DNA from 2 places in the Corynebacterium kroppenstedtii DSM 44385 genome. Region 2 is predicted to be linked to the other one. Evidence: riboswitches for the same ligand, from Rfam matches in the RefSeq annotation. Region 2 holds a riboswitch; the other holds the start of a gene.
What was found. Region 2 has a riboswitch for cobalamin ahead of CKROP_RS00195 (CbtB domain-containing protein). Riboswitches for the same ligand answer to the same signal wherever they lie in the genome.
Positions count from the first base shown of each region.

Region 1: it holds a riboswitch for cobalamin, as region 2 does, so the genes downstream of both, CKROP_RS02020 (ABC transporter substrate-binding protein) here and CKROP_RS00195 (CbtB domain-containing protein) in region 2, are expected to answer to the same signal.

Region 1 is NC_012704.1:503,917-509,252, reverse strand. It holds gene CKROP_RS02030 (ABC transporter ATP-binding protein) at 1-619, opposite strand, end outside; gene CKROP_RS02025 (FecCD family ABC transporter permease) at 612-1,649, opposite strand; gene CKROP_RS02020 (ABC transporter substrate-binding protein) at 1,646-2,779, opposite strand; cobalamin riboswitch at 2,916-3,063, opposite strand; tRNA gene CKROP_RS02015 (tRNA-Asp) at 3,203-3,276, opposite strand; gene CKROP_RS02010 (MFS transporter) at 3,598-5,073, shown strand; gene CKROP_RS02005 (glycerophosphodiester phosphodiesterase family protein) at 5,073-5,336, shown strand, end outside.
Region 2 is NC_012704.1:40,500-45,835, reverse strand. It holds gene CKROP_RS10415 (histidine phosphatase family protein) at 1-397, opposite strand, end outside; gene CKROP_RS11390 (hypothetical protein) at 843-1,001, shown strand; gene CKROP_RS00200 (CbtA family protein) at 1,286-2,137, opposite strand; gene CKROP_RS00195 (CbtB domain-containing protein) at 2,193-2,435, opposite strand; cobalamin riboswitch at 2,701-2,919, opposite strand; gene CKROP_RS00190 (rhomboid family intramembrane serine protease) at 2,981-3,817, opposite strand; gene CKROP_RS00185 (peptidylprolyl isomerase) at 3,937-4,476, opposite strand; gene CKROP_RS10410 (hypothetical protein) at 4,589-5,336, shown strand, end outside.

The DNA of each region.
Region 1 (5,336 bases), 460 kb from region 2:
CGTGGAGAACCACAACGGTCACCAAAATCGAACTCGACACGTACCCCATCAGCTGCAGCTGAGCACTGATATCAAGGTGGTTCGTCGGCTCATCAAGAAGGATCACATCAGGCTGCGTCGCCAGAGCGCGCGCGAGATGCACACGCTGCTGCTCACCGCCTGAGAGATGGACGAAGCGCCGATCAAGCAGGTCATGCACTCCCACCTCTCGTGCCGACGCCACCACCATGTCACGGTCGCTTTGGCGCATCCCGAGCACACCGAGGTACGGGGTTCGCCCCAACGCGATAACATCACGGACGGTGACGTCGGCACTAGCCACATTGTGTTGCGCGACAAAAGCCATCCGACGTGCGCGAATCTTCCGCGGAATCGTATCCCAGTCTTCCCCATCAATCGTGACGTGACCGGAATGTGGGGCCAGGCCGGCGATAGCACGCAACAAAGTGGTCTTGCCCGACCCGTTACGCCCGACTATTCCGACTGTGTCACCTGAACGAGCCTCGAACGACACGTTATTAACTGGAGGAACGCGCGAGCACACGTCGGAAACAACGAACGATACCGACCGATCCGTGTTCGCGGCCCGCTGAGTTACTGCATCATGATTGTTAGACATGAGTACGGCTTCCCCTCCCCTGCTTGACCAACAGAGCGATGAACAACGGGACACCCACGAGGGCCGTGATGACGCCCACGGGAATCTCGACAGGTGCAGCCACCGTTCTGCCCAGGGCGTCGACCCAAACCAACAGAATGGCCCCCAGAGCAGCAGAGACGGGAAGCACCCGGCGGTGACCGGTTCCCACAATCAGCCGAGCGGCATGCGGAAGGACCAGGCCGACGAAGCCAATCGCCCCAGAGCTGGACACGATCGTCGCGGCTAAAAGGGAGGCAACGCCAATAACCACCATCCGGACGCGCTTGACGTTGATGCCCAATGACGCCGCGCTATCGGCGCCGAAGGTGAAGGCGTCTAGCGCCGTCGAATGACAAAAGAGCACCACGAAGCTGACTGCAAAGATGGCAGTGCTGAGAGCAACCGTCTGCCAGGATGAACTCGCCAAGGAGCCCAGCATCCAGAACAGCACTCCACGCGTGGTGTTCGCGTCGGCTGAAAACATGATGAGGAAACTGGTGAGAGCGGAGAAGAGCTGAGTAATGGCAACCCCCGCCAGAATAATGTTGTGGTTACCATTCCCCGCGGCCCACGCGAGGAGAAGGACGAGCGAAAACGCTGCTAGTGCTCCCGCGAAAGCTCCCGGCGCCATCACAAACGACGCCGCCGTCGAGGCAGTAAGAACGACCACTACGGCCCCAGCCGAGGCTCCGGAACTGATACCAAGCAGGTAGGGGTCGGCCAAACCATTGCGTAGCAAAGACTGCAGCACGGCACCGCATATGGAGAGAGCAGCACCTGCCACTGCAGCCAGCAGCGCACGTGGCATACGCAATTCCCAAATCGCGTTTTGCTCTAAAAGAGTGACCCCTTCGGGCGTCGAACTAAGACCTAGTTTGAAAGCGACAACTCGCCATGCATCGGTCATCGAAACACTCAATGGCCCCAACGTTATAGAAAATAAAATTGAGACAAAGAGAGCTACCAGCGATGCACTAACGAGAATCCAGAGTTTGACTGTCGACGTCACTCTTCTCTATTCCCCTGCTCTGACGGAGAATTGTCCTCTGAGGAGCCCTGACCATCATTCTTGTTGCCATCAGCGAGAGCATGAGCAACCTTTTCCATGCCATCAACAGTGCGAATTCCAGGGTTGAGATCACCACCGGCAACCACAATCAAGTGGTCATTCTTCACTGCCTTCATATTCTTCGCGACCGGGTTATTTTTAAGGAATTTGATCTTTTCCTTGGCGGTCTCGGCAGTTTGCTGCTTACGGGTGAGGTCTCCCACAACGAGATAATCGGGGTCTTTCGCGGCTATGGCCTCCCACCCAATTTGTGGCCATTCTTCCGAATTATCCTCAAACACGTTCTTGAGCCCGAGCTGGTCCGCAATAATCTGGGGAGCGCCTTTACCACCGGCCATGTACGGGCTTTCTGAATTGGCAAACCAAAAGGCTACAGACGTCCCGGAAGGAATGTCTTTACTTGAGGAGCTGAGGTTGGCAATGCGGTCCTCTAATTTCTTTTGGAGCTCATCACCTGCGGCTTTGTCACCCATGATCTCGGCGAGATCGTGAATATCTGTATAGATATCAGACATCCGGAGTTTTTCTTTCCGACCACCGTCGCCATTATCACCCGGCTTATCCGACTTCGTGCATTCCGTGTGATCGAGATATGCCGGTACACCGACCTTCTTATAGCTCTCGTAACTTCCGGAACCACTATCAGCCAACGTTTGCGCAAATGTCGCGGCTACAAAGTCTGGGTTTTGATCGAGAACTGTCTCCATCGAGGCGTTGTTATCGGACAAGCGTTTGATCTTGTCATTCTGAGCCTTGAGATTATCCAAAATTGGATCGGTCCAGGTCGCTGTACCAACAACTCGATCACCGAAGCCCATTGACAATAATTCCTCGGTCACACCTTGGTTTAAAGCAACGACGCGTTCAGGTTTTTGCTTAATCTCCAAATCCCGGCCGCAATTCTTCAGGGTAACCGGATAGTCTCCCGATTGATCCCCCTTCGACGAAGCGCTATCCGATGCTGACTTTTCTGCATCATTTGAGGATTCATTTCCCGACTGACAACCGGCCACTCCCAGCATGGTTACCGACGCGAGAATAGCCACGCTCAACCTGCGTTTCCGCGTCATTCGGCGATTGCTTGGTGATTGGCTTGCAAGTGTTGGAGTCCTCCACGAATGGTCCGAACCAGAGTGGGAAAAGAGTGAGAAACCGCGCATGGAAAACTATCCTCTCTACCTAAACGCGAGATATCGAAGCTCACGGCTAGCCTTCCAAGGCAAAACGCGGTATCCGGACTTAACGCAAAATAGCGTGTCACCGTTGCGCGTCAGTTGCAGATTCGCACTGCATTCCCCGCATTTCCCAGTTTGATGGCTATCCGTCTACAGGTAGCTTACGGTAGAGCTTCTCAACTACCCATTTATGCAGGAGAAACACGGCGACACTGGGGAGATATATTCGGGGTTATACGACGGCGGCCTCTACGACAGTGATGCTGCGGCCCCCGGAATGCAAAAACGGCCGGACACAAAGTCCGGCCGAAATAAATGCGACCCTGACGGGACTTGAACCCGCGACCTCCGCCGTGACAGGGCGGCGCGCTAACCAACTGCGCCACAGGGCCATCAGCACGTCTATTAAAAGAGCGCCGATTGCGTTGAGTAGCTCTCTCGGGGAGCCGCTCGAACGTGTTAGAACTCTACACGGAACACAGAATGTCCACAAATCACCACGTCAAGACCGTTTTCTGTAAGAAAACAGCGCGAAAAAATGCCCTAAACCGCCGCGGGGTCACCGGAGGTCCCCGAAACCTACGCAACCGTCGCTTAAGGATGAGGGTTTTATCCCCATTCGGGGGATATGCGGGCCTGTCTGACCTCGACCGATGCGACAGTTACCAATTGATAATATTTTTTAGGGTCCCAGCTACCGCATAATATTTGGCGTGTCACAAGAGAAAACTGCGCGCCAATTATCCTTCCGCGCGCTCCCACCACAACCCCTGCTCCCCGCAGACGAAATCGCCCATAAATATCCTCGGCTCCGTCTGCAAGTATTCATGGGGATATTCATAGGATATGCAGGCTTTTACCTGGTCCGAAACAACATTTCGCCAGTCGCCGCACTGATCAAGAACGACGGCATCCTCGATACAGTCGCCATCGGCATTATTGCCAACGCCGTCTATATCTCGTACGGCCTCTCCAAGTTCATGATGGCCACGCTGTCTGACCGCGCGAACGCACGACTGTTCATGCCACTCGGACTCGCACTGTCAGGCATCACCAACATCCTTCTGGGAACCATCCCCGCCCTCCATGCCACGGTGGCCATCTTCACCCTCGTCATGTTCATCAACGGGTGGTTCCAAGGCATGGGTTGGCCTCCGTCCGGCCGAGCCCTCGTCCATTGGTTTTCGACGACAGAGCGCGGGTGGAAAACGGCCATCTGGAACTGCGCTCACAACGTGGGCGGTGCTGGCGTCGGCATCTCGATCGCATGGGCATTGTCCATCACCGGAAACCAATGGCAATCAGCGTTTTGGCTCCCAGGCATTATCTCGCTCATCGTTGCTCTCATCGCTTTCCTATTAATTAGAGACACACCTGAGTCCGAAGGCCTCCCTCCCATCGAGGAGTACCGGAACGACCCGGCCAAAACCGAAGCAATCGACGACAGCGAGATCGCAAACCAGTCGACCTTCACCATCATTTGGCGCCACATTTTGACCAATCGCGTTATGGTGCTCCTAGCTCTGGCCAACATCTTTATCTACGTTCTGCGTTACGGAATCCTCAGCTGGACGCCTGTGTATCTCCACGACATCCACGGAGCTAGCCTCAACGGCTCGATCGCCGGATTCTCAACCTTCGAAATTGCCGGAATTATTGGCACCCTCATCTGCGGCTGGGTCACGGATAAAATCTTCCGCGGATATCGCACAAGTACCGGAATTCTCTTCCTCGGTGCAGTTGCTCTGTGCACCCTTGCTTACTGGCTCGTCCCCCATAACTCGCCCTTGTGGATTCCTCTGTTGTTAGTCAGCCTCATCGGTGGACTCATCTACGGACCTGTCATGCTGATCGGCCTTCAAGCCATCGACCTCGCCCCACGAAATATTGCGGGCACGGCGGCTGGATTCACGGGGCTCATGGGATACGTCGTTGGTGCAACGCTTGCCTCGACAGGAATCGGCTTTATCATCAAGCACTGGGGATGGAATGTCACGTTCATTTTCCTGCTTGTGTGTGCCTTCATCGCAATTGCCCTTATCGCCGGCGTCGGCAAGGACGAGAAATTGCTGATGGAGCATCACTCCAAGGCCAACGCGACCCCGGCCGACGCGACTGACACAACCGACACGACCGAAGCAACTGCCAACAGCACCAACGCACAGAAAAACGACGAAGGAGCCAAGTAATGAGAACTCCCCGGGCACGGATTTATACCGCAGCACTTCTGCTCACAACCGTCGGGTCACTGGCAGCGTGCAGCACCTCTGACAACGACAATGACACCTCCAGCGCCACGTCGGCATCAGACTCGACGACACAGTCCGCAGAGAAGACCAGCGGAAACCACGTCGACCTCGCAAGTTTTGATCTTCAGGCGCACCGCGGTGGCCGTGGCGAGAACACCGAAGAGTCCAAACAAGCTTTTGAAACAGCGATCGATGAAGGCGTC
Region 2 (5,336 bases):
CTAGATCGTCAGCCCACTTCGCCACGCGGTCGATATAGGTGCGTAGCGATTCCCCACGATGCCCGTCATAGTCCGGGTTCTTCCTCCACTGCGCAACCTTCATTGGCGACACAAGAGGCAAAGGCTTTCCCGCCCACTCCCCCACATCCCACGGGCCCGGGTTGCCGACGAAAACGCGCAAGCGGGTGGATTTGGCCGCTTCTTCCGTGCCCGGACCCGCGTCGTTAATATCACTGAATTCCTCGTAACGACGCAGCTCGTGCCGGTAATCTGCCCACCGGACTGTGTCTTCTGACGACGCGAACCGCGGCAGACGTGCGCTCGCGAGGGGTGCCGAGACAACGATAAGCCTCACCACGCCGATGGTCGTGCGGCTCTGCCGATGAAAACGCCTCATGCTGAAATTATCCCACTGAGAGCGCCCTACTACGAGGTGACCTTTCCATTAACACAACGCATTCCCTCTTGGCACATTGTGGCTGTGCGATCACTGCGTGCTCTCTACGACCGTGGTGCCGGGCTGGTGGCCCCTGGCGGTTCAGCGAGACTCCTTCACCTCAAGAACGGAAAGTGATCTCCGGCGTACCGCATGCTAGGAGCATGTTAGCGAGCTGATTAATGGGGCATGTGAAGGCGTATGGGCACACATGCCCTGTTTCCATTGCTGTTCAATCCCACTTCTCATGGCCGGCAATGGGGCGTTCGAATTTGCTATGGTTACTTTCGGCCTTGACGTGATGTCAAGCCCCCTTTCGTTGCTGCGCGGCTGTCCCGCGTGAAGCACGTGGGGCCTCCTATCAGCGATGAAGGGGACCTCCAATTTAACGGAAGGAGGTGATGGTGTGGATAGGAAGCCTATTCCCAGAGGCCGTAAAGGCTGGCTGAAAGGCATAAGCAAAGCCAGGGCCGTGATCGTACGGATCCTCGCCCTGGCTTTGAAATATGGGCCTTTGGCTGGCCACTTAGCAGCTTTACTCGATCTGATCGAGAAGCTCTGCTAAGAGGGGTTTGCCCCGAGTAGGTCATCGTGTAAGGGCACGGTGGCCTACTTTTTTGAACCACCACGAAACCGTGGTGCTACTTCTCACAATAAAGTCTTCATTGTTGGTCTGCAAGCTATGTTGGCACCTAAATAGCTGTGTATCAGCCGGTATCGGTACAGACAGGCCACATATCCCGTGATCCCACGGATATCTTCCGGCACACACGATATGTCTACCAATATGACAACGCGTAGCTACGCCTTAAATTACATAGCTACGCGGAACGGTTACGGGATCTAATTTTAGGCCGCGACTTTTTCTTTCTCAGCCTGAACAGCGGCTTTATGAATGGCCTTCTTGGACACCAACGCGGTGCCAAATCCGATCACGCCCCAGAGGATACACTGGGCCATGAATGAGTAGACACGGAAATAGTAAAGATCATCTGCAGGGAACCCTGGGTACACGATCTTCCCATCCGGGTCTGTCAGTGGACGAGGCGTCTCAGAATTGTGTCGGCCGAACTCGTCGATGTTGGCATGCAAATGCCCCAACGACGGCAGCAACCGGCTAAACGCGTACATGATGACCGCGAAAACAACGGCTGAAATCAGGAAAGCAACCCATGAATCCATGCGCGCGGACAAAACCTTGTGCAGAAAAACAACCCCGACCATCACGATTACCGACGCGATAATCATCGTGAGGAAGAGCCATGTGCGCTGCTTAATTGTGTCCGGGTTACCGACGGCGGGCGGATTCGACGGGTACTTCAAGCAGGGAACGATGTACAGGCAGGCAAACATGGCGGCTGCAACACCAATAGCAGCGGCTCGAATGTTGGTTGGCTTTGCGTACCGAAGATACAGGCTGAACACCACCGCGTACAGCAGGCCCAGGGCAAGCCCCATAAGGACCATACCGGTACCGATACCCACGGTCGATTGAATTGTGCGGCTGAACAGTTCGGTTTCATCGCCACCAGTGGCAATACCAGCGGCTTTATCGAGGGCGTCTTGGGCCTCGTCACGCCCTTCCTCGTAATCGATTGCCCGGCTGATGATGGGCTCTGCCCACAGCTTGGCGAAGATGAAGGACAAAAGCCCAGCAAGTAAACCGAAGCCCCCGCAACGTAGAACGAATTGGCGTTCCATTTTTTAACTCCAAATATGGGCGTCTACCAGGAAAGCCCTGGCGACGACGCGAAGATTAGTGGCAGGGGAATCCCAAGAAGTGCCGGGAATCGTGTACCCACTCGTGGATATGCATGTCGTTACCGAAGACGCTGGTCGCACCCTGGTCAATACCAACGAAGTAGTACACCAACAGGCCAATGACCAGTGCAGAGAACAGCCACACAAATGACGAAGGAACATCGATCGCTTCTGCGAGCGCGCGTGCCGACGTCCGAGATGATGCTGGCTGAGCGGCATGAAGTGATGAATCGGTCATAACAAATACTTCCTCTTCTGGAAAATAAACAGTGCGTATTCCTACGCGAGTGTAGACCTCAATTATGAAAGTGAAGAAACGCCCTGGCATACGAGACCACGCGCCTGCCTGGGCGTTTCGTTATGGAGTAACAACACTAGAAGAAAAGAATTTTCCTAGTTTGAGAATTTGTGATGGGCGTGAGTTAAACTCCGCCTACTTTCACAAGAGAAAAGAATATAGTTTAGCCAACAGCAGCAACTCCTTTTGATATGACGCGTAACAAAGAAAGTAAATACAAAACGCGAGTATCTGGCTGCTTCGTTAAACACGATCCCAACCTGGGGTTTTCACCCCAGCAGATCCAATAATCGGGCTGTCCCTTCCTGGAACGACCAGGTTGACCAGGCGTACTGCCCAACCGCTAACGAAGTCACAGTGGCGCGACCGCCCCGGATTCTCACCGGGTTCCTCATCGTCTTGTACACACCAACTGTAGACCCCATCCCCGCCTTTTGGTAGCCCAGATGCCGATTTTCGTCGGGAAATACACCCAATCCGAGAATTTATACCCCCAGCGCGGAATCAACCTGTGCGATGTAAACCACCATCGCTCCACAACCGACCACGAACACAGCGACCGACGCTGACAGTCGCGCGATAAGCCTTCGCTGCGATCCACCGGCCCCCATCATGGCGCCTCCAGCACCACCGAGCAATGAGGTGCCACTCGACATCGAGCCAACACCGTGCGCCATACCCGCGGTGCCTAGACCAGCAGCGACGAACCGTCCCACACGTCGGCCCGGCCCGCGAACACCGGTCACAATCTGTGCTCCGTAGATCGCGATGGCCATCAGGGCACCCGTCAGCAATCCCCCAATATGCCCCCACAAGGAGATGCCCGGCGTAATTAACGAATACCCCAAGTTCACCACAATGAGGACGATAAGCGCCCTCATCTGCGGTTTATTGTTCAGATACATGCCCGCGGCAACAGCCATCAGGCCATAGATCACTCCGGATGCCCCCACGGTCAGGGACAGGGGGTCGCGCCATTGAATCATGGCGGCCGAACCGTAGCTTGTGCCCGCAAAAATGATCGCCATCGCCAGCGAACCATAGGTGCGCTCGATGCCGACCCCGAACACCCACAACATCACCCCATTGAACAGGAGATGCGTCAAGCCGGAGTGGAGAAAACTGAAAGTCAGCCCACGGAGGAGAGCTTCGTTATCGGGCGTCAGCGCGGGTAGATACAGCCACCAGGACGCCGCCAAGGACGATTCATGCGTGTTGCCGTCCAGGGACCCGGATTGCACAACGGTCACCAGGTACACGACGATGCAGGCAATCAGCGCGCCCGAGGTCACAGGGGTTTGGCGAATCGTCCGTGTCAGCACGTCATCACACGTTACACGTACCAACGCAGTACACGTACCGGAACGCTATAGGCACTGACACGGGCGCCACGTTACTCGTCGTCAATCGTCGGTACTAGATAGATTACCGACGACACAAACTAGTTCTCGACGATCTCCACGGAATCAATCACGATGTCGTCCAGCGGACGGTCGAAGCGATCGGTCTTTGTTTCCGCGATCGTGTCGACGACCTTCTGAGAATCCGCATCGGTGACCTCACCAAAAATGGTGTGGTGGTTGTTCAGGTGCGGGGTCGGGGCGACGGTGATGAAGAACTGGGAACCGTTGGTACCCGGGCCGGCGTTCGCCATGGCCAACAGGTACGGGCGGTCAAACTGCAGTTCAGGGTGGAATTCGTCGCCAAAGCGGTAACCGGGGCCACCACGGCCTGTTCCCGTCGGATCCCCACCCTGGATCATGAAACCGTCGATGACGCGGTGGAAAATTGCGCCATCGTAGAACGGGCCCTCTTCTCCACCCGAAGCATTGCGCTCCGAGTAATCCTTCGTGCCCTTAGCCAACCCGACAAAATTATCGACGGTCTGGGGAGCATGATTACCGAAGAGGTCGATAGAAATATCGCCACGATTAGTGTGCAAAATCGCGGTTGCTGTCTTCTGCGTACTCACGACACTCATTGTACGTAGTTACTAGACGAACCGCCCCCTCACCCCACTACAGTAGTAAAAGACACGTTATAAAGATCCGCCTCTGACCACGAAACCGGTAAGGAACCACTGAGGAAGAACCATGAACTCGTCGGACACAACCATGTTTTTGCGCGCGGCACGCAACCTCTCCGATGCCCGCAAACAGCGAAAAGACAATAAGGAAGCTCGCGACTTCGACCCCGTCGAGCGCCTTGTTGAATACGCAAAAGCGAAGGAATCCAACCCCGGGAAACCGCGTGGTCAGGGCGATAACGGTAAGATAGATCAGAACGCCAACGATTCGTCCTCTGATAATTCCTCCGAGGCTAAGGGGAAGAAGGACAAGAAAGCGGCTAAGAAAGCTAAAAAGCAGGAGAAGAAGAAGGACAAGAAATCGTCCTCCCAAAGCTCATCCAAGGAGAACTCGGCCATGTCAAAGAAGAAGTCCACTCTGGAGCAGCTGCGCGCTTCAGCAAATCCCACTGCCGTGGCTGTCGTTGATCGCATCCGCGAAGAGAGCGAACGCGCTTATGACCTTGCATCCGACAAAGCGGATAAAGCTGGCAAGAAGTTAAATAAGGCCCGCGCCAAGGCAGAAAAGAAGGCTAAGAAAGTTCAGAAGAAGGCGGATAAGAAGGCCTCCAAGGCTCGGAAGCAGAACGCGAAGAAGGCCGATGCTCTCCAGAAACGCGCTGAGGCTTTCCAGAAGAAGGCCGCAGAGTTCGCAGACAAGGCCACCGATAAGGCCGCAGAGTTCGCGGACAAAGCTTCAGACAAAGCGAGCGAGTTCGCCGGAAAAGCCCAGGACACCGCATCCGACGTTCGGGGCAAAGCTGCGGAGACCGCCA